Regions from separate parts of the Reyranella sp. GW821-FHT14A01 genome, predicted to be linked through region 2. Evidence: riboswitches for the same ligand, from Rfam matches in the RefSeq annotation. Region 2 holds a riboswitch; the other holds the start of a gene.
What was found. Region 2 has a riboswitch for cobalamin ahead of AC1ROX_RS06665 (fatty acyl-AMP ligase). Riboswitches for the same ligand answer to the same signal wherever they lie in the genome.
Positions count from the first base shown of each region.

Region 1 (12,240 bases), on a different contig from region 2:
GCAAAGGTCGGCGGCGCGCACTGGATGAGGTTCGAGTAGGTGTTGAAGAAGTAGGTGATGCCGGCCTTCACCTTGCGGTCGAACAGGCCCTGCTCCACGCCGACTTCATAGCCGCGGCTGTATTCCGGCTGGAGTTGGGGGTTGCCGCCGCAGAAGGGTCCCGGACCGAACATTTCGATCAGCGCCGGTGCCTTGAAGGCCGTGCCGTACGACGCCTTGATCTTGGTGTCGGTCGGCGCCCACAGGTAGGACGCGCCGGCCCGCCAGGTGCCGACGGTGCCGAACATGTCGTTCATGTCGACACGGCCGCCGACGTTGAGGTTGAAACCCTCGAACGGGTTGAGTCGCAGCTGGCCGTAGATGCCGGTCTGGGACATCGTTCCCCAGCTCTGCGTGAACGGCGTGAACGGACCAATCGTATTCGTGTAGGACCACTGCCGGTCGTAATCGATACCGCCGATGACCTCGACCTGGTCGATGATCTTCACCAGGTTCTTGAAATCGGCCTGCAGGCGGCGGCCGTTGAACCAGCTGTCGGTGTTGAACGGGAACGGGTTCTGCAGGCTGGCATAGTCGAGATCGTGCCGCGTGATGGTGCTGTAGTTCACGCCGATGACGGGCTTCCAGCGCCCGTCGAAATACGAGCCTTCGAGCTCGGCGCGCGTGTAGAACTGCGAGGTGTAGGTGTTGGCGTTGGGATCTTCCTGTCCGACCTGGTCGTAGTTCACCTTGGCGTCGATGTAGCGGCCGTACCAGTTGAACTGGGTGTTCTCGTTGATCTCGTAGCCGAGGCGCGCGGCGAGCGTGATGTTGCGATAGGGATCGATATCGACGAAGCCGCCGTTCGGCGTGAACCGGGCCGGCACCGGCGTATCGTTCGGGCTGAACGTGCTGGCGAAGGTCAGGTTGTAATTGAATTTACCTTCGCTACCGCGGACATAGGCGCCGCTGTTGCTTGTCAGCCGCGTGCCGAGTTCGGTGAAGGCCGCGCCGTTCATCGGACCCTTGCCGGCCTTGGTCACCATGTTGATGACGCCGCCCATCGCCTGGCTGCCGTACATCGTGCTCATCGGGCCGCGCACGACTTCGATGCGGTCGAGGTTCTCGGTGAGGAAGTTGCCGAAGTCGACCGCGCCGTTGCCGCTCGAGGGATCGCTGACGTTGACGCCGTCGATCAGCACCAGAACGTGATTGGAATTGGAGCCGCGCACGAAGACCGAGGTCTGTGTGCCGACGCCGCCGGACTGCTGCACGGAGACGCCGGGGATGGTCCTCAGCACCTCGGCGGCATTGCGAAGCTGCCGGCGCTGCATCTCTTCCTGCATGACGACGGTGTAGCTGGCTGTGACTTTGTTCGGGTCGGTCGGGAAGCGATCGGCCGTCACGACCGTCGTGGGCATCATGGCGTCCGGTTCGGTCTGGGCGTGGGCCGCCAGGGGCGCCAAGGCAGACGATAGCAAGAAAAGGCCAGACAGGATTCTCTGGATCGGCGTCATCGACGGATCTCCCCAAAACAGAACACGCACAAGGCGCGTCACCGCTCGGTTGACCGTCCCGTTGGATTGTCCCGTCCATCGGAAGAGCGACGCTATCGCCGGCAGGTCTTCTGGCTCGCGGGTCGCAGCTCCTGCCCGTCTTCCCAGACTCATTGGTCCAGTGACGCTGGGGCAGTCGCTCGCCGCTTACAGCTGCGGGTACAGCTGCCGATTAGCCCCCGAAGGAGCGACACGGCATTCCCTGTTAGCCTCCGGTTAAGGAGGACCGTCGATGCACACTCGTTAGGCAACGGGGCGCCGTCCGTCAAGAATTTGGCGATCCTGTGGCTGCGATGGGCGGGCCCTGTGGCAGGCGTGCTACAGCGGAGCGGACTCGACCGGCGCAGGCTGGAAGCGTAAATGGCCCGCCATGCGGGCTTCTTCATATGATGTCATCGTGGTCGGTGGCGGCCATGCCGGCTGCGAAGCCGCAGCCGCGTCAGCGCGCCTTGGTGCGCGCACCCTGCTTTTAACCCACCGGGTCGAGACGATTGGCGAGATGTCGTGCAATCCGGCGATCGGCGGGCTCGGCAAGGGCCATCTGGTCCGCGAGATCGACGCGCTGGACGGGATCATGGGCCGGGCGATCGACCGCGGCGGCATCCAGTTCCGGACACTCAACCTCTCCAAGGGCCCGGCGGTACGCGGACCGCGCGCTCAGGCCGACCGGAAGCTTTACCGTCAGGCCATCCAGGCGTTGCTGGCGGAACAGGCGAATCTTGAGATCCGCGCCGACGCGGTTGCAGATATTATTATTGATACAACTGGCACGTGTGCGGGCGTTGTCACCGAGTCGGGCGCCGAGATCGGTGCCGGCCGTGTGATTCTGACCACGGGCACGTTCCTGCGCGGCCTGATTCATATGGGTGAGACAAAGATCCCGGCCGGCCGTGTGCGCGGCGATGGGGTCGAGGAGCCGTCGACGGCTCTTGCGCAAACGTTGAACCGGCTCGGGTTCAAGCTCGGCCGTCTCAAGACCGGGACGCCGGCGCGGCTCGACGGCCGCACGATCGACTATGCCGCGCTTGAGCAGCAGGACGGCGATGATCCGCCCCGCCCGTTCTCGTACCTGACGGACCGTATCACCACGCCGCAGGTCCCTTGTCACATCACGACGACCACAGCGGCGACGCACGAGATCATTCGCGCCAACCTTCACCGGGCGCCGATGTACTCGGGCCAGATCGAGAGTGTCGGGCCGCGCTACTGCCCCTCGATCGAGGACAAGGTCGTCCGGTTCGGCCAGCGCGACCGGCATCAGATCTTTCTGGAGCCCGAGGGGTTGGACGATTTCACCGTCTATCCCAACGGCATCTCGACCTCGCTCCCGAAGGACGTTCAGCTGGCGATGCTTCAGACCATTCCGGGGCTGGAGCGGACCGAGATGCTGCGGCCGGGTTACGCCATCGAGTACGACCATATCGATCCGCGGGAGCTGAACGCGACCCTGGAGACGCGCCGTGTGCCGGGTCTTTATATGGCCGGGCAGATCAACGGCACGACGGGGTACGAGGAAGCGGCCGCACAGGGTCTGATCGCCGGACTGAATGCAGCGCTGGCAAAGCCGTTCGTGGTCGACCGTGCCGATGGATACATCGGTGTCCTGATCGACGACCTCGTCTCCCTTGGGGTGACCGAGCCCTACCGGATGTTCACGTCGCGCGCGGAGTATCGGCTCTGGCTCCGCGCCGACAATGCCGACCAGCGTCTGACGCCGCGGGGCGTGGAGATCGGTTGCGTCGGGGCCGAGCGGATGGCGATGTTTCACGTGAAACATCAGTCGCTGGAAGCGGCTCGGGTTCTGGCCGCTGGTTTGAAGATCAGTCCTTCTGCCTTGGCCAAGCGTGGCATTGCCATCAATCAGGACGGTGTCGCCCGGTCGGCCCTGGATCTCTTGGCCTACCCCGAGATCGATTGGACCCGGCTCACCGGCCTCTGGCCGGAACTCGGAACCGTATCGGCCGAGGTCGCGGAACAGTTGACCATCGATTCCCGGTACGAGGGGTACCTCAGCCGCCAGCGGGGCGACATCGCCGCCTATCGCCGGGACGAGGCTTTGGCCCTACCTGGCGATCTGGACTACGGCGCCATCGGTAGCCTCTCGACGGAGGTCCGGCAGAAACTTGAGGCCAACCGGCCGGCCACCTTAGGTCAGGCCGCGAGAATCTCGGGAGTCACGCCGGCCGCATTGGTGGCCCTCCTGAAACACGTCCGACGTCGGGCGGCCTGATATGGCAGACCTGCTGGACGATGTTTCACGTGAAACACGCCGTCAGTTGGAAATCCTCGTCGAGACCCTGGAGAAATGGCAGAAGGCCATCAATCTGGTGGGAAAGACGACTTTGGACGGGGCGTGGAAGCGGCACATCCTCGATTCGGCCCAAGTGGTTCCCCTTATACCTGCCGAGGCGAAAGCGCTGGCCGATCTGGGAAGTGGCGGCGGATTCCCGGGGCTCGTCATCGCGGCGATGCGGCCAGATCTCGATGTTACCCTGATCGAATCCGATGCCCGGAAAGCGGCCTTCCTGGGGGAAGCCGGCCGCAAGATGGGGCTGGCGAAACAGCCGAAGCTTGTCATCAAGCGGATCGAGATGGCGCCCCCGGCAAATGCCGAGGTCGTCACCGCCCGGGCGCTGGCACCGCTAGCCCAGTTGCTGGAATGGTCCGACCGCCACAGGATGGATACCGCTATTTGTCTTTTCCACAAGGGGAAGGACTGGCAGGCCGAGGTGGACGAGGCCAAGAAGAAGTGGGACTTTTCCCCGGAAGCATTTGCGAGCGTAACCGACCGTGACGCCGTCCTCCTCAGAATCGGCCCCTATTCCGCCGCCGCAGATCTTCGCGATCGCCAACCAGAAGGGCGGCGTCGGTAAGACGACGACGGCGATCAACCTTGCCACGGCCCTGGCGGCCGTCGGCGAGAAGGTCCTTTTGATAGACCTTGATCCCCAAGGGAATGCCTCGACGGGCCTGGGCGTAGGCAGGAATGAGCGCTCACCCGGTTCGTACGAATTCCTGTTGGGCCTCAACCCGATGGATGCGTCGGTGCGTGCCACCCAGATCCCCGGCCTGGACATCATGCCGGCGGCGGGCCAGCTGGCCGGCGCCGAGATCGAGCTGATCGACCTGGAGCGCCGCGAGCATCGGCTGACCGATTCTCTGGCCGCTCCCGGCAATGACGCCCGCCAGCGCTGGACGATCGTCCTGATCGATTGCCCGCCCTCGCTCGGTCTCGTCACCCTGAACGCGCTGGTTGCGGTCGACGCCGTGCTGGTCCCGCTGCAAGCGGAGTTCCTGGCGCTCGAGGGCATTGGCGCGCTGGGCAACACGATCGAGCGGGTCAAGAAGAGACTCAACCCCAAGTTGCGCATCTTCGGAGTGGTCCTGACCATGGTCGACCGCCGCATGACCTTGAGCCAGCAGGTCGTGGCCGACGTGCGTGCGCATTACGGCGAGCTGGTCTTTGGCACAACCATCCCGCGCAACGTCCGCATCGCTGAAGCGCCCTCGCACGGCATGCCCGTGCTGATCTACGACAATGCCTGCGCCGGATCGCAGGCCTACATCCTGCTGGCGAGCGAGTTCATCCGCCGCCGGCGCACCGCCGCAGAACAGGCAGTTGTCCCATGAGCCAAGCACCCAAGCCGCGCGGCCTCGGCCGCGGCCTCTCCGCCCTGCTGGGGGACGACGAAGTCGCCTCGGCCGTGACGTCCGCCGCACCCGCTGCGTCGCCGCTACCGCCGGCGGTTGTACAGGCCGCGCCGACCGAAACTGAAAGCGCGCGTCCCTCGCCCGGCAAGCTGCCGCCGCTCACCCTGCCGATCGGCCAGCTCAGGCCCGGCAAGATGCAGCCGCGCACCAGCTTCGAGGGCATCGAGATGCTGGTCGAGTCGGTCAAGGAATACGGTCTTCTGCAACCCATCCTTGTACGTCCCCTGCGCGATGCCGCCGACAGCTACGAGATCATCGCCGGCGAACGGCGCTGGCGGGCGGCGCAAAAGGCCCAACTTCACGACGTACCCGTCGTCATCCGCACCATCGACGACCAGGATGCCCTGCAGATCGGCCTGGTCGAGAACCTGCAGCGTTCCGACCTCACGCCTATCGACGAGGCGCAGGGCTACCGGCGCCTGATCGACGAATACAGCCACACCCAAGAGGAGATCGCGCGCATGATGGGCCGAAGCCGGCCCCATGTCGCCAATACGATCCGCCTGCTCGACCTGCCGGCGGCGGTCCAGGACATGGTCCGCGAGGGCGAGCTCTCTGCGGGTCAGGCCCGTACACTGATCGGTGTACCTGACCCGCTCGCGATGGCGAAACGCGCCGTGTCCGAGAAGCTGACGGTGCGCGATCTCGAACGCCTCGCCGGCGATACGAAGAAGCCATCCAAGGTAGCTGGTGGCGCCAAGGCGAAGAGCGGGGCCGCGAGCGGCGGCGGACCGAAGAGCGCCGATACGCGGGCGTTGGAGAAGCGCCTCGAGGAGGCGCTCGGACTCAAGGTCGACCTCGCCCTGCGCGGCCTTGGCGAGCAGAGCGTCCTCACGCTCGAGATTCGCGACTTCGACCAGCTCGACACGGTCGTCGACAAGCTCACGCGGCGCTAGCACCCGCCCGATCTGGTCAGGTTCTTGCTGGCCTCTCCCGGAGCGGCCCCACGGCACCGGGAGATTTTGAGAGCATGACAAAGCCCGTCAGTTACTTTTCGCCCGACGATCCCGACGCACGCCTGCTCGAGGCGCGGCCGGAGCCGATGCTGATCAAGCCGTCGGAAACCGCGCTGATCATCGTCGACATGCAGAACGCCTATGCCTCGCCCGGCGGCTATCTCGACCTCGCGGGCTTCGACATTTCGGGCGCTGCGCCCGCCATCGAGAAGATCCGCGAGGCCGCCGCGGCGGCGCGCGCCGCCGGCATTCCCGTGATCTATTTCCAGAACGGCTGGGATCCCGACTATGTCGAAGCGGGCGGGCCGGGCTCGCCCAACTGGCACAAGTCGAATGCGATGAAGACGATGCGCGCCAAGCCGGAGCTGTACGGCAAGCTGCTGGCCAAGGGCGGCTGGGACTACGAGCTGGTCGAGGCGCTGCCGCCGCAAAAGGGCGACATCGTCATCTCCAAGCCGCGCTACAGCGCCTTCTACAACACCAACCTCGACAGTGTGCTGCGCGCCCGCGGCATACGCTCGCTGGTCTTTACCGGCGTCGCCACCAATGTCTGCGTGGAGTCGACTCTGCGCGACGGTTTCTTCCTCGAATATTTCGGCATCGTCCTGCACGACGCGACGCATCATGCCGGGCCCGACTACATCCAGAAGGCGTCGCTGTTCAACATCGAGAGCTTCTTCGGCTGGGTGTCATCGGTCGATGCGTTCCGCACCGCTCTGCAGGCCAATGCGTCTCCTGCTCTCAAGACGGAAGGATAAGACCGATGCCCATGAAGCCCGTGATCCCGCCCGGCACCGGCAAGACCCTGGCACCTTATTCGCCGGGCGTCGTGGCCGACGGCATCGTCTACGTTTCCGGCACGCTGCCGCTCGATGCCGAGACGAACGTCGTGCACGTCGGCGATCCGACGGCGCAGACGCATCATGTGCTGGAGACCATTCAGTCGGTGATCGAAGCCGCCGGCGGGACGATGGCCGACGTCACCTTCAACTCGATCTTCCTCACCGACTGGGCGCACTACGCCGCGATCAACGCGGTCTATGCGCAGTATTTCCCGGGCGACAAGCCGGCGCGCTACTGCATCCAGTGCGGCCTGGTTAAGAAGGACGCGCTGATCGAGATCGCCACCGTCGCGCATATCGGCAAGACGTGACCTTCGACGTTCACGCTTGCGAGCGGCCGGATGCCGAGACCGTATTGCTCTCGTCAGGCCTTGGCGGTGCGGCCGGCTACTGGGCGCCTCAACTCGCGGTCCTTACGACGCGCTATCGCGTCATCACCTACGATCAGCGCGGCACCGGACGCGCCCGCGCGACCCAGCTTCCAGCGGGCTATGCCATCTCCGACATGGCCGACGAGGTCCTAGAGATTCTCGATGCGACATCGACGAAGAGCTGTCACTTCGTCGGCCACGCGCTGGGCGGTCTCGCCGGCATCGACCTCGCTCTGCGCCATCCGGATCGCGTGCGTTCGCTGACTGTCATCAACGGATGGGCGACGGCCGATGCTCATACGCGGCGCTGCTTCGAGATTCGCGTCGCGTTGCTGAAGGGCGCCGGGCCCGAAGCCTATGTCCGCGCCCAGCCGATCTTCCTCTATCCCGCAACCTGGCTGGCGGCGAATGCCGAGCGCATGGTGGCGGAGGACGCCCATGCGCTGTCGGGCTTTCAAGGGAGCAACAACCTGCTGCGCCGCATCGAGGCGCTGTTGCGCTTCGACGCGACGCCGCATCTCGACGCGCTGCGATTGCCCATTCTCCTGTCGGCCGCGCGCGACGATATCCTGGTGCCCTGCAGCCAGTCCGAGGCGTTGGCCGCACGACTGTCCGACGCCACACTCGACGTGGCGCCCTATGGCGGCCACGGACTCAACGTCACCGAGCCCGCCGCCTTCAACGCCCTGTTGCTGGGATTTCTCGATCGACAGTCCGCGTCGACCTAGCTGCCCGATGCGATGGCGCGATTGCCGCCGGTGACGCCGGCGCGGCCCTGATCGGCCGACACCTCGGTCGCCTTGCAGCGCGGATTGAGCGGCAGCCCAGGCCACACATCGACTTCGAGATAGCGCGTCTCGCCCGGCGCCAGGTTGACGACGGCCGCCTGGGCCGGCGTCTGCGTCATCGGTGCGTAGCTGGGTGCGCTGCAGGTGATCACGTGCTGGCCGGGCGCGACCTCCACACGTATCCAGGTCTTGTCCGCCAGCGAGCCGATCGGCTGCTGATTGTCGGCAAGCGAGAAGGCGACCTCGGATCCCAGCAGGGAGCTTCGGTAAAGATAGAGAACGGCTTGACCCGGCGCCGGCGGATCGAAGCGCTTGCCCTCGGCGTCCGCCGCGGGACCGGCCATCGGCACGGAGGCGCATCCGGCGAGCAGGATCGAGGCGGTCAGCAGGTAACCCAGAGCGCGCACTTTTTCCTCCGTCGGATGTTCGGGGTAACAGGAACGCTTCGGGAAACCCGTCGTTGCGCCCGGATCGCTACTCGCACGCTGAGCTCACACTTCAGTTATTGATAATTATTCTCAATTAACCTAGCGTCGCAGACCTGAATGCGGAAGCCGCCGCCCGTTGAACGAGGGCGTGTGCGTTGGCTTTCAACGAAATCCTCCGTTGGTCCGGAAGTTTCGTGCTGGTGCTTTCGGCGCACTCGGCTTTGTTTGCGCTCGCTGTCGAGCCGCCGCCGCCCTCCCCGCCGACCCCGAGCGCCGAGCCGCCGGCTGCCATCCTGCTGGAACTGTCCCCGCTTGCGCCGGTGGCGGAGCCCGATGCCCTTCCCGTTCCCGACCTCAGCGAGATGATCCCCGAGCCGGAGCCACCGCCGCCCGTCGAGCTGCTGCCGCCTGCCCTGGCGTCGGTGACGGTACACCAACCCTCGCCCACGACGTCGACACGCCCTCAAACCCAGAAGAAGCCGCCCGACAAAAAGCCGGAGAAGCCACCACGCGAAGCGAAAGCCGCGCCGTCGCCCTCCTCCGATGAGGTTCCTGCCACCGCCGCGCCCACCTTGGGCATGTCCATGGACCGGCAGTCGGCTGCGCTCCCGACCTGGAAGTCCCAGCTCCTTCGCCATCTCGAAAAGCACAAGCGCTATCCACCGGACGAGCAACGCCATCGGCGAGAGGGCGTCACCTACGTTCTCTTCACGATGACCCGCGATGGAAGGATCCTGAACGCCCGCATCGAGCGCAGCGCCGGCAACGCCGCTCTCGACCGTGAGGGCCTGGAACTGCTGACGCGTGCCGAACCTCTGCCGCCTTTGCCGCAGGATCAGCCCGGCGAGACGCTGAGACTGGTCATACCGGTCCAGTTCTCGATGCGTCGGTGATCAGGTCAGCCTGATCCGCACGCCGCTTCCGCCACCGGATATGACCCGGCGCCGGAGCCGATGAGCGGCAAGCGCCGCCAATCCTGCGCCGAGCAATAACAGCAGATCCATGCCGGCGATGGCGTGCAGATGCGGCTGGGCAAGGCTGCGGCCGAGATGGTGCCCCGTCGTCAACCAGTTGAGCGCGACGGCGGAGACCGCAAACGCGGCGATCGCCCAGCATTGTTCGAGCCAGGCCCTGCCCGGCCGCAGCCAGGCATGGGCGAAGGTCGCGAGCCAGACGAGATAGAAGGTCCAGACCTCGAGGGCGGCACGCTCCTGCCCGAGCCATGTCGCATCGAGCGGCAGCAACCTGTTCGCGATGAAGAAGGCGAGCGTCGCGATGACGATGCCGGTCACCGAGCCAATGGCGAGGCCCTCGACCACGCGCACACCGCGCAGTCCCAACTGAGCGTGCTTCCTGCGTCGCGATTCCAGCCAGAACAGATAGCCCGTCGCGATCAGCAGGCAGCCCGTCAACCCCAGCCCGAAGTAGACCCAGCGCAAGGTCCAGTGGCGGAACTGGATGAAATGCAGGCCGGAGATGAAGCGCTGCGCGGTCAGGACCGGCGCGATCGAGGAGGCATACAGGAGTTCGCCGGTTGCGGAGTCGAAGAACAGGGCGTCGAGGATCATCGTGACCTGGTCGTCGAAAGCCCGGCGTATCTCGACGTAGGAATTGGCATCGCCCGGATGCCAGACCCGCAGGAAATAAGGCCTCCCGCCATCCCATCGGCGCGAGGCCTCCGCCAGCAGGCCATCCAGCGATACCGGCGCGGCAGCGGGTGCATTCGCTTTCGGGCGGCTGAAGTTTCCGAACGCTTCCTGGTTGAAGGCCCGCCGGTCGCCGCCATAGGCGAAATCCGTCGTCGCGGGAAAGTAGATGGAGAAGAAGATGATCAGGCCCGACAGGGTGATCATGAAATGAAAGGGCAGACCCAGGACACCGGCGACATTGTGGAGATCGAGCAGGAGCCGGCGCGGCTTCTTGTTGGCGCGGAACGTGAAGAATTCCGCGAAGATCTTGCGGTGGATCACCACGCCCGACACGCAAAGCGCCATCATGAACATCGCCGCGAGCCCGACGATCCAGTAGCCCAGCGACCAGAGGCTGATGTGGAGACTGTAGTGGAACGGGAAGATGAACCTGGTGCCGGCCAGCGTCCCGTCCTCGGGGAGCAGCGCCATGGTCGCCGGATCGGCGTTGCGCCGCATGAACGGTCCGCGGGCGCTGCGATAGCCGATTCGAATCATCGGCTCCCGCTCGGTCGGGAAGAAGATGAACCACTGAACCGCGCCGCCGACGAGGGGCTGCAGTTCGCGTGCAAGGCCATCGGCTGCGACGGGCCGGGACCCGTCCACGCGCGCCATCGGCTTCATCCAGAGGTCGATCTCGCGATCGAAGACCGACAAGGTGCCCATCCAGAAGATGGCGAACAACAGCCCGCCCAGGATCACGCCTGCCCATGTGTGCAGCCAGTTCATGGACGCTCGAAACGTCGGCTCCATGTCAGCTTACCGCCCAATATGCACACGTCCGCAAAGACCGCTCCCGGCACCGTCCTAGATAAGACGATTGGCAGGGCCGGTTTTCTCTACCCGCAGGCGGTTTTTTCGCTCGGTCCCCTAACCCGGAGGAACTTCCGCGTGCGCCATGCGTTGTCGCGCGCATGTCCAGTGAAACGCTACACGAAGACCCGGCCAAGCTTGGCCCCGAGGTCATCGATCGCCATCGCGCGATCGTCTCGCTCATGGAAGAGCTGGAGGCCGTCGACTGGTACGACCAGCGCGCCAAGGCCACCGCCAACACCGAATTGCGATCCATCCTCGAGCACAATCGCGACGAGGAGAAGGAACACGCCGCGATGGCCCTCGAATGGTTGCGGCGCAACGATCCGAAACTCGACGAGCATCTCCGGACGTTCCTGTTCAAGGAAGGCCCGATCACCGAGATCGAGGCCACCATGATCAAGGGCGGCGGTGAAGCCGAGTCGGCCTCTGAATCGGACGGCAGCCTCGGGATCGGCAGCCTGCGCAAGAAGTCGAGCCGGTGACACTATGAAGAACCATTTGTTTCGCGACCGCGCACCCATCACCGAAGCCGGCTGGGAAGAGATCGAGAAGGAAGCCAAGCGCACGCTGAGCGCGCTGCTGGCCGCGCGTCGTGTCGTCGATTTCCGGGGGCCTCTGGGTTGGGGCGCGTCCGATGTCGAGCTGGGCCGCGCCGATCCGATCGCATCGCCCCCCGGTGGCAGCAACGTGCGGGCGCTCCTGCGCCGCATTCAGCCGCTGGTCGAATTGCGCATTCCCTTCGAGGTGACCCGCGCCGAGCTCGACGCGATCGATCGCGGCGCGCGCGATCCCGACCTCGATTCGGTGACGGCAGCGGCGCGCGAGATCGCCATCGCCGAGGACCGCGCCATCTTCCACGGCTACAAGGCCGCCCAGATTACCGGCATCTGCGAGGCGCAGAAAGGTCAGTCGGTGGCGCTGGGCACCAGCCACGCCGACTATCCCGATGCCGTCGCCGCGGCGCTGAAGAAGCTGCGCGACGAAGGTGTCGACGGCCCGTTCGCCGTCGTGCTGAGTGAGCAGCTCTACAAGGATCTCCAGGCGCGCACCGACGGCGGCTATCCGATCCTGAGCCACGTGCAGCGCCTGATCGACGGCGACGTCT
Region 1 is NZ_JBXAPM010000001.1:25,537-37,776, forward strand. Features, by position in the region: gene AC1ROX_RS00120 (TonB-dependent receptor plug domain-containing protein) at 1-1,403, opposite strand, end outside; cobalamin riboswitch at 1,580-1,781, opposite strand; gene mnmG (tRNA uridine-5-carboxymethylaminomethyl(34) synthesis enzyme MnmG) at 1,906-3,765, shown strand; gene rsmG (16S rRNA (guanine(527)-N(7))-methyltransferase RsmG) at 3,767-4,408, shown strand; gene AC1ROX_RS00135 (ParA family protein) at 4,326-5,165, shown strand; gene AC1ROX_RS00140 (ParB/RepB/Spo0J family partition protein) at 5,162-6,142, shown strand; gene rutB (pyrimidine utilization protein B) at 6,217-6,960, shown strand; gene rutC (pyrimidine utilization protein C) at 6,966-7,355, shown strand; gene rutD (pyrimidine utilization protein D) at 7,352-8,143, shown strand; gene AC1ROX_RS00160 (hypothetical protein) at 8,140-8,610, opposite strand; gene AC1ROX_RS00165 (energy transducer TonB) at 8,826-9,524, shown strand; gene AC1ROX_RS00170 (PepSY-associated TM helix domain-containing protein) at 9,525-11,048, opposite strand; gene AC1ROX_RS00175 (encapsulin-associated ferritin-like protein) at 11,234-11,617, shown strand; gene AC1ROX_RS00180 (family 1 encapsulin nanocompartment shell protein) at 11,622-12,240, shown strand, end outside.
Region 1: linked by a shared signal. The riboswitch ahead of AC1ROX_RS00120 (TonB-dependent receptor plug domain-containing protein) and the one ahead of AC1ROX_RS06665 (fatty acyl-AMP ligase) in region 2 are both predicted to bind cobalamin.

Region 2 (9,166 bases):
TGCAAAAGCTACCTGAGAAGGCCGACGATCTGATCGACGAACTGGACAAGGCATTCCCGCTCCGAAACTTCACCGTAGACACGCCCTACCACGTCACGCAGCGCGAGTACGGCGCCCGCGATGTAATCGACTACCTCCGCTCGATGCAGCGCGACCGCGCCGAACGTGCGGCCGAAGAGTTTGGCGGCAAGCGAGGCGGCGACGAGGCCGGACAGTGGGCGACGCGATGAACAGCGCCGCTCCCCAGGTCGTCCCAACAGACGCCCCAGCGACGCAGCACGCCACCATAGACGCCACAAGCCGCCGCCTTCGCCTCCCCGCCGATCCTGGCCGACGCCAGTTCATCGCCATCGCCGGCCAGTGGTTCGACCCTTCCGGCGACCCGGAGCCGAGCATGCTGGACATTGAGTGCCACGGCAGGCGCCATAGGCTAGGGACGTACATGGTCAAGGCGTCGACCGTGTTTGAGCTGCCCACGGGCACCCTAGGCGTGATCGTGACCCCGCTCTATGCATCCTCGGCAATGCGCCTCACCGTGAAGCTCGCGCCGATCCCGAAGGGCATCAGCCCGGCCGACCTAAAGCGGCTGCAGGACGAAGCGCGGTACGCCTCAGGCGAGCTGATCCGCAAACGGCGAGACGATGACTAGGAAGCCGAAGGCGGCGAAGGCGAGACCGAAGAAGCCGCTAGGTCCGCGTAAGGCTATCCAAGTGCTAGCCTTGCGTATGGCCGCCAAGATCATGGCGAGGCAGCGCGAGAGAGGCGACCCAGCTCCCGCAGGATCAACGGTGGTGTTCGACGACGTTACAGGATGGGCCGACGTGCCCCGCCAGACGTTGCCGAAGCGCGGGGGAAATCGGCGGTTTGTTTGACGCCTCGCTGCGTTTCAGAGCAGCTTAGTTGAGCCGTGCTGGCCCCGGCGGATTGCTCCTGTGGGGCCAGCACGCTTGCTTCAACCTGGTTTCCGGTTCGCCCGCTCGATGAACCCGGAGAGCTGGTTGGCGAGTTCCATGGTCGCCTGTCGGGTCGCCTTTCGGAGATCGGCAAGCTGAGCCTCAATGGCGGCTTTCTCGTCGGGGGTTGCGTTGGGCGGCGCTACTGGACCATCTGGAACAAAGTTGGGCACATCGCCCGCCGCCGTTTTCTTGAGAAGCGCCAACATTAGCGGATTTCGTTGGGCTTCCATTCCGGCGAGCACATGAACTATCGCCTCAAGTGCCCCGATCTTGGCGTAGGCATGCGCAAGCGCTTTGTATAAGCCTTCGATTTCTCTATCCATTCGGAACCTCCCTGGCCGCCAAGGCAAGTCGCAAGCTGGCACAGCCCCCACAGGATCGCGCCAAACAACGGTGATCCGATTACAATCCAGTCTTGTCCGGCATCGGAATACCACCTTGGCGGGCTTGAGCTTTTTCGTCTGTGATGCGCTTAATCTTGCTGGTACGAGCTGCGCGCGCCGCCCTTACTCCATACCAGTCATCAAACAGTTGCTCGATTAGCTCAAGCAACGTCGACGCTTCTTCTGGGTCAACATCAACAATTAGATTGATATCCTTCTCCATATGCGCCCCGATATTGCCCAAGGCGCGTACCGCATCGATGGACGACCAAGTATCCGCGTCGACTTTATCTCTAAGGGCATCAATCTCATCGATAAGCCGGTTCTTCTTGATGCCCCAGAAGTCCCGTATCATGCCCTGAAGACAGCGCCTCGCTAGCGTTGCGGATGCCTTGGGGCTTAAGCTACAAATCTTCGATGCTTCTTCGTAATCCTGATAAATTGGCGTGGGAATGTAGTCTGGCTGCGGCCGTGCACGGGAGGCTGGCAGCAAAGACCATTCAGTAAGCTTCTCTCCGTATTCGGTTGAGCGTGATATGGGGTTGTAGCTCGCTTGCCATAGTTCCCCTCGCAAACAGAGCTGCCTGCAATCTGGATTTGGGCACGACCAATGATGAATTTGAAACTCGGTACGCCCCAGACCGGAGGACAACAGAGTGTTTTCATTCCGTTGATAAACTCGATCGGACAAGACGGCGTGGTGCTGGCAATAAGGGCATTTCCAAGAATGCATCAATTTCCCCCCCCCCCATTACTCTATTCCAATCTACCTCAAACCCGGCCGCCTGAAGCTCTCTCGCGAGGCTCATCTTCCACCCTCCTCCAGCATCTAGCGATGTCCACACCACACCGAAGATGTCTGAAGGCAACTCAATATCCCCGCTCTTGAGCGCACATACCTTGCCGCGCCCCAGGCGACCAATGAAGTAGCCCAGCTCAAGGATCACATTCTGCCTGGCGCGAGGCTGCATAGGCCCCCCTGCTATTCCGCCCATGTCATCCGGAGTTAGCAGCACGACGGCGAAGCCAACCGCTGAGTGCTCCTCAAACTTCTCAATGATCGTGCGGCCCTGGTTTGCGAGAGCTTTCTCCCGCTGCTGGCGCAGCTCTCCCACCACGAGTGAAAAAGGCTTGTGACGGAGGTATAGCAACGCGCGGCCGAAGCGAGCGGCGGGCACGTAGCGTTTGTATTCCACTGAATGGTGCCCGAAAGTTTGCCCCAAGCCGTCCTCGATCGACGCTTGCAATGCAGCCACAACGGCACTTAACGAGGCCACGGCCGGCGTTAAGTTGTCGCCCGCGACCGCAGCTGGATCGAAAGCTTCCACCTCCATGATACGGCGCTGTAAGCGAGCAATTCCCCGCTTCAAGTCGTCCATTGATAGTTCAGGAGAGGCAGTCGATACGGGGCGCTGAGCCATTATCTTGGCAGGATGACCTAACTGCCTGTGGATAGATACCGAATGGCCTGTGTGGAAAGCCTGTGTGGAACACCCGGCTAAAATGCCCATTTTATTGGGCTATTAGATAATGGCGGAGGGGATGGGATTCGAACCCACGAATGGGGTTTACCCCCATTAACGGTTTAGCAAACCGCCGCCTTCGGCCACTCGGCCACCCCTCCGCAGCCCGTTTAAGACCCCGGCGACCATAACCACGACGGATGCCGGGCGGTTCTAGCGGCCGGCCCCGGCAGTGTCAAACGAGGCCGCAATTTCTTGAATATTTACAGTCTCTTGGCGTCCCGGCCTGAAGCGTGCGACGGTACGGCCATGACCTCTGCCTCGATCGACATGCTCCAGCGCCTGGTGGCGTTCGACACCACCTCGCGCAACTCCAACCTCGACCTGATCAAGTACATCCAGGGCTACCTGGACGAGTTCGGCGTCCGGAGCACGCTGGTCCCCAACGAGGAAGGCACCAAGGCCAACCTGTTCGCCTCGATCGGCCCCGAGGCCGAGGGCGGCATCGTCCTGTCGGGCCATACCGACGTCGTCCCGGTCGACGGCCAGCCCTGGGACACCGATCCCTGGACCCTGACCGAGAAGGCCGACGGCAATCTCTACGGCCGCGGTACCTGCGACATGAAGGGCTTCATCGCCGCCTGCCTCGCCCATGTGCCGGCGCTCCAGAAGGCGAAGCTCAAGGTGCCGATGCACTTCGCCTTCAGCTACGACGAGGAGATCGGCTGCCTGGGCGCCCACTCCCTGGCCGAGAAGCTGGTCGGCAACGTGCCCCGCCCGCAGGCCGTGATCGTGGGCGAGCCCACCATGATGGGCGTGGTCAACGCGCAGAATGCCGGCGGCGGCATCGTCGCCACCTTCACCGGCGTCGAGGCCCACTCCTCCATGACGCATCTCGGCGTCAGTGCGATCCATTTCGCCGGCGACTTCATCCACTGGCTGAACGAGCTGCAGGTCGAGCTCTCGGGGCGCAAGCGCACCGACATCGACACCGTGCCCGGCCACACCACGATCAACGTCGGCATCGTGACCGGCGGCACGGCGGGCAACATCCTCGCTCGCGAATGCACGCTGAACTGGGGCTATCGTACCCTGCCCGGGGATGATCCCTGGGAGGTTCAGCGCCGCGCCGAGGCCTATGTCGCCGAGTTGCTGCTGCCGAAGATGAAGGCCAAGCATCCCGACGCCGACATCAAGCTGAAGCGCCGTTCCTTCGTGCCCGGGCTGATGCCCCAGGAGAACGAGGAAGCCGCCAAGCTTGCTTTGCAATGGACCGGCGGCAACCGCACCTATGCCGTGCCCTACGGCACCGAGGCCGGCATCTTCCGCAGCCACGGCATCCCGACCGTCATCTGCGGCCCGGGCGATATCTCGCAGGCCCACCAGCCCAACGAGTTCGTCGCGAAGTCGCAGATGGATGCCTGCGACGCTTTCATCGGCAAGATGATCGGCTGGGCCGAGCGGCAGTAGCTCCTGCTCAGCCTTCCGTGCGGCGCGTCGTCTCGAACAGGAACCAGACGCGCTTCTCGGTCTCGTCGATCCAGTTCTCGATGAGGCTGGCCGTGGCGATGTCGTTGTGCTCGTCGCAGAGCTCATGGAGCGTGCGCATGTGGACGCAGAGCTGCTTGTTGTCCTCGCGCAGCTCCGCGAGCATGTCGAGCGGCGTCACGTAGTCGGCATCGTTGTCGAGCACGCGCTGCAGGCGGGAAATATGGCCGATCGAGCGCAGGGTCGTGCCGCCGAGCTTGCGCACGCGCTCCGCGATCACGTCGGTCATGCCGTCGATCTCGGTCGCCTGCTCGTCCAGCATCAGGTGATAGTCGCGGAAGTTCGGGCCCGACATGTGCCAGTGGAAGTTCTTGGTCTTCCAGTAGAGGGCGGCCACGTCGGCCAGCAGGATATTGAGTCCGCCGGTCAGGTCCCGGGTGGCGTTCTCGCCGAGATCCGTCGGGGTGGCAAGCGCGGCCGTCTTGCGCGCCTTCACGTCTTTGCTCATGGGCTGGCTCCTGGAAATGGTTTCCGCTGCAAATCTACCGTGCTTCCGACGGATCGTGAACTAGGGGCCGGCGCAGACCGGCTGTTCGACCCGGAAGACTTCGTGCTGACCAAAACGCTTCGTATAGGCGTCGACGATCGAGGCGACTTTCGGTTGATGCGCCGGTGCATCGAACACCACGATAACCACGAGCTTCGTGCGTTCGCTGCCGACGACACCGGCCGGATCGCGATGCTGGCCGCGCGCGTCGATCACCGTGAGGCCTGCGGGAAATTGCGGCGTCACCGTCCCGGCCAGGAAGGCCGCCCACTCCGCGTCACTGACCTCGCCGCCCGCAGGCTTGCCGCGGCCGAAATAGAGGTTCACTTCGACAGCCGGCTTGAGCGGCGCTGCACAAGCAGGCGCAGCCGTTTGCGGCGGTGCGGGCTGCGCGCAGGCGAAAAGCGCCGGGGAGAGCAATGCCATCCCCAGCGCCCGAAGCCAGAACCGACGCGGCATCCTAGTTCAGGTACGGAACGGCCATGCCCTTGGTGACGGCGGGACGGGCGTTCACGATGTCGTACCAGCGCTTCACGTTGGGGAAGTCGGCGAGGTTCACGGTGTGCCACTCGTGACGCGCCGCCCACGGGAAGATCGACATGTCGGCGATCGTGTAGTCCTCGCCCGCCACGAAGGCATTGCCGGCGAGTTGCTTGTCGAGCACGCCGTAGAGGCGCTTGGCCTCGTCGACATAGCGCTTGATGCCGTACTCGATCTTCGACGGCGCGGCGCGCAGGAAGTGGTGGGCCTGGCCGAGCATGGGGCCAAAGCCGCCCATCTGCCACATCAGCCACTGGATCGAATCGTAACGCTTGGCGCCGTCGGCCGGCAGGAACTTCTTCGTCTTGTCGGCCAGGTAGATCAGGATCGCGCCCGACTCGAAGAGGCTGTAGGGCTTGCCGCCCGGACCGTCCGGATCGAGGATCGCCGGGATACGATTGTTGGGGCTGAGACGCAGGAACTCGGGCTTGTGCTGCTCGCCCTTGGAAATGTCGATCTTGTGCACGCTGTAGGGCAGCCCGCATTCCTCGAGCATGATGGAAATCTTGCGGCCGTTCGGCGTGCCCCACGTATGAAGCTCGATCATCTCTTCGTTCCCCCGTTCATCGAAATCACAGAATGCCAGCCGGGCACTCAGGTCCAGCTGTCGTCGTCTCCCCCGCCGCTGTCATCGTCGAGCGACGCGGTGTCGTAATCGTCGGCACCCGCCTGATCGTCGGCAAAGGCCTGCTGCTGTTGCACTGTCGAATCGGGCGGCAGCAGCTCGGGCGGCGTCGAGTCCGTCGTCCCGCCAAACGCAGCTTGGCTCTGGCCGAACGGGCCCGGATTGCTGCCCATCAGGCCGCGAATGCCTTCGAACAGCAGCGCACCACCGGCCACACCGGCGGCCGTCATCATCGCGGTCCGCAGGAAGCTGCCGCCACCTCCCGCCTGCTGCTGCTGCGGCGGCGGCGCGACGGCGGCCTGCAAGGGCGAGCGCGTGGACGGAACCATCGAGGCTCCCGGCGCCGGAGCCGCAGATGTTTGAGGCACCGATGTGCGCGGCGCACCCCACGGGCCGATCTTCGGCGCGCTGCCGAGGAAATCGGCCTCCGGCGGCGGCGCGGCGGCGGCCTTCGCCTCCAGTTCGGCGATGCGCTCCTGCGCGGCCTTCAGCGCCTGCTCCTGCACCAACACGGTCTGCACAAGCAGATAGGCTGAAGCGGGTTGCTTCGACGCCCGGTCCCAGATGAACTGTTCGGCCTCACCGTCGCGCGGCTGGGCCTCGAACGGCTTCAGCCGGTCGAACAGACCCGAGATCAGATCGCGTTCCTGCTGTTGCATGACAAGCCTCCCGCCCGTTCATGTTGGCGCTCCGCCAACGTGGTTGTCCGTCGGCGGAGCGTCAAGGGCGGCTAGTTCACCATCGCCTGGTAAACAAGGTCACGCATCAGGAACCGGTAACGCAGGCGGGCCTGCGGCGACTGCATCATGAAAACGACATACAGGCGCTCACGCGGATCGTGCCAGAAATAGGTGCCGTAGGCGCCGCCCCAGAAATAGTCGTTGGGCGATCCCGGCAGCGGATTGACGCCCTGCACGTTGCGCACCGCGAAGCCCAGACCGAAGCCCAGCCCCATGCTGGCGCTGGGCTCCAGCGCCTCGAAGCGGAACATGTCGGCGCCCATCTTGATGTCGGGCGGCAGCGCGTCGGCCGTCATCAGGTCGATGGTTTTGCGCGACACCAGGCGCACACCGTCGAGCTGGCCGCCATTGGCGAACATCTGCAGGAAACGGGCATAGTCGGCCGCGGTAGACACCATGCCGCCGCCGCCGGAGCGCCAGGTGAACTTCTGGGTGATGTCGGGGATCGAGGGCATCTCGTTCTTCGGCCCCTCCTTCATCGGTCGGGCGCCACGCTCTTTCTTGTCGGCGCTGGCCTCGAAGGCGGTGTCACCCATCTTGAGCGGCTTGGTGATGCGCTCCTCGATGAACTTGTCGAGCGGCATGCCGGAGGCGACCTCGACGACTCGGCCCAGCACGTCGGTCGACATCGAATATTCCCAGGTCGTGCCCGGCTGGTAGAGCAGCGCGAGCTTGCCCAGCTTGTCGGCCATCTCGGCATTGGTCTGGTTGCGATCCGCGACCTTCATGTCGAGATACGACTGCTTCACCGGGTTGGCGCCGATCGCGCCGTAGGTCAGACCCGACGTATGGCGCATCAGGTCGTGCACGGTCATCGGCCGGTATTGCGGTTCCAGCACCACCTCGACAGTGCCGTCATCTTTCTTCTTCTGAACGGCGACCTTGGTATCGGCGAAAGCCGGAATATAGGTCGACACACGATCGGCGAGCGTGAGCTTGCCTTCCTCCATCAGCATCATCGCGGCCAGGGTCACGATCGGCTTGGTCATCGAGGCGATGCGGAAGATCGTGTCGTTGGTCATCGCGACCTTGGCGTCCTTGTCGCGGAAGCCGTAGGACTCGAACATCACGATCTTGCCGTTACGGGCGATCAGCACGACCGCGCCGGGTAGCTCGTTGTTCTTCACGCCTCGTTGAGGCGATCGCTGAGACGCTTCAGCCTGGTCGATAGAAACCCTACCTCCTCTGGGGATTGCACCTTTGGAATTCCCTGCGCACCGGCAGGCCAAGCCAACACAACACCAAGCGCCGCCGCGGCGGCTACACGCATTACCGACATTTTGCAGTCTTCCTCCCAAACTTTGGTCCATCAAAGCAATTGACCGGCGACCAGCGCAAGCTTAACGAGTGCATATCGACGGTCCTCCTTAACCGGGGGCTAACAGGGAATGCCGTGCCGCTCCCTCATTAGGAGCCAATCGGCAGCTGTACCCGCAGCTGTAAGCGGTGAGCGAGAGCCCATATGTCACTGGATTTCGGTCCGGGAAGACGGGCAGGAGCCGAGACCCGCGAGCCAGAAGACCTGCCGGCGATAGCGTCGCTCTTCCGATGGACGGGATGATCCAACGGGACGGTCAACCGAGCGGTGACGCGCTTAGTGCGAACCGTTTGGGAGATCGTCCGATGACGTCGATCCGTGGAATCCTGCCTGCGCTTCTTTCGAATGCGACGCCGGCCAGTGGTACAGCCGGCCGGATGCAACGCTATGCGTCGACCTTGCAATCCAGTCCGGATCGCTGGGTTGCCGTTCCGACGCCAACCCACAACGTCTCCCTGCCCTTCCGCCGCGGCGGCTTCGCCAGCCTGAGCGAAGCGCTGGACTATGCGGCGCGCGGCGAGACCGGCTTCAACTTCTTCGATGCGCGGGGCCAGCTCCTGGCCAGCCTGCCCTACCGGCAGCTACGCCTCGAGGCGCAGGCTTTCGCCCGCCGCCTGATCGGCGCCGGCATCGAGCCCGGCGAACGGCTGGTCCTGATCGCAGACACCTGGCCGGGCTTCTGCGTCGCCTTCTTCGGCGCCCAATATGCCGGCATCGTGCCGGTGCCCGTCCCCGTGCCGGTCGGCCTCGGCGCCAAGGCGCATTACATCTTCCAACTCCGCAAGCAGATCACCGCCTCGCAGGCCGTGGGCGTCCTGGCCCCCGACGAACTGGCCGAATTCGCCCGGAGTGCCGCCGAAGGCACGACTGCGCGCTTTGCCGGCGGAATGTCGATCTTCACGGCGCTCCCTGAATCCGAGGTCGAACTGCGGCCGCTCGGCGCCGGCATGGCCTGTTACGTCCAGTTCTCCTCCGGCAGCACGCGCGCGCCTCTGGGCGTCGACATCCGCCAGGACCAGCTGATGGCGAACATCGACGGGTCGATCGCCGCACAGCGGCTCGACGCGGACGATTCCGGCGTGAGCTGGCTGCCGCTCTATCACGAT
Region 2 is NZ_JBXAPM010000003.1:1,363-10,528, reverse strand. Features, by position in the region: gene AC1ROX_RS06725 (hypothetical protein) at 1-230, shown strand, start outside; gene AC1ROX_RS06720 (hypothetical protein) at 215-649, shown strand; gene AC1ROX_RS06715 (hypothetical protein) at 953-1,279, opposite strand; gene AC1ROX_RS06710 (DUF4145 domain-containing protein) at 1,359-2,072, opposite strand; gene AC1ROX_RS06705 (TIR domain-containing protein) at 2,002-2,718, opposite strand; tRNA gene AC1ROX_RS06700 (tRNA-Ser) at 2,871-2,963, opposite strand; gene argE (acetylornithine deacetylase) at 3,112-4,272, shown strand; gene AC1ROX_RS06690 (Dps family protein) at 4,280-4,798, opposite strand; gene AC1ROX_RS06685 (DUF3574 domain-containing protein) at 4,859-5,263, opposite strand; gene AC1ROX_RS06680 (glutathione S-transferase family protein) at 5,298-5,924, opposite strand; gene AC1ROX_RS06675 (DUF2076 domain-containing protein) at 5,972-6,661, opposite strand; gene AC1ROX_RS06670 (serine hydrolase domain-containing protein) at 6,733-7,869, opposite strand; cobalamin riboswitch at 8,084-8,286, shown strand; gene AC1ROX_RS06665 (fatty acyl-AMP ligase) at 8,366-9,166, shown strand, end outside.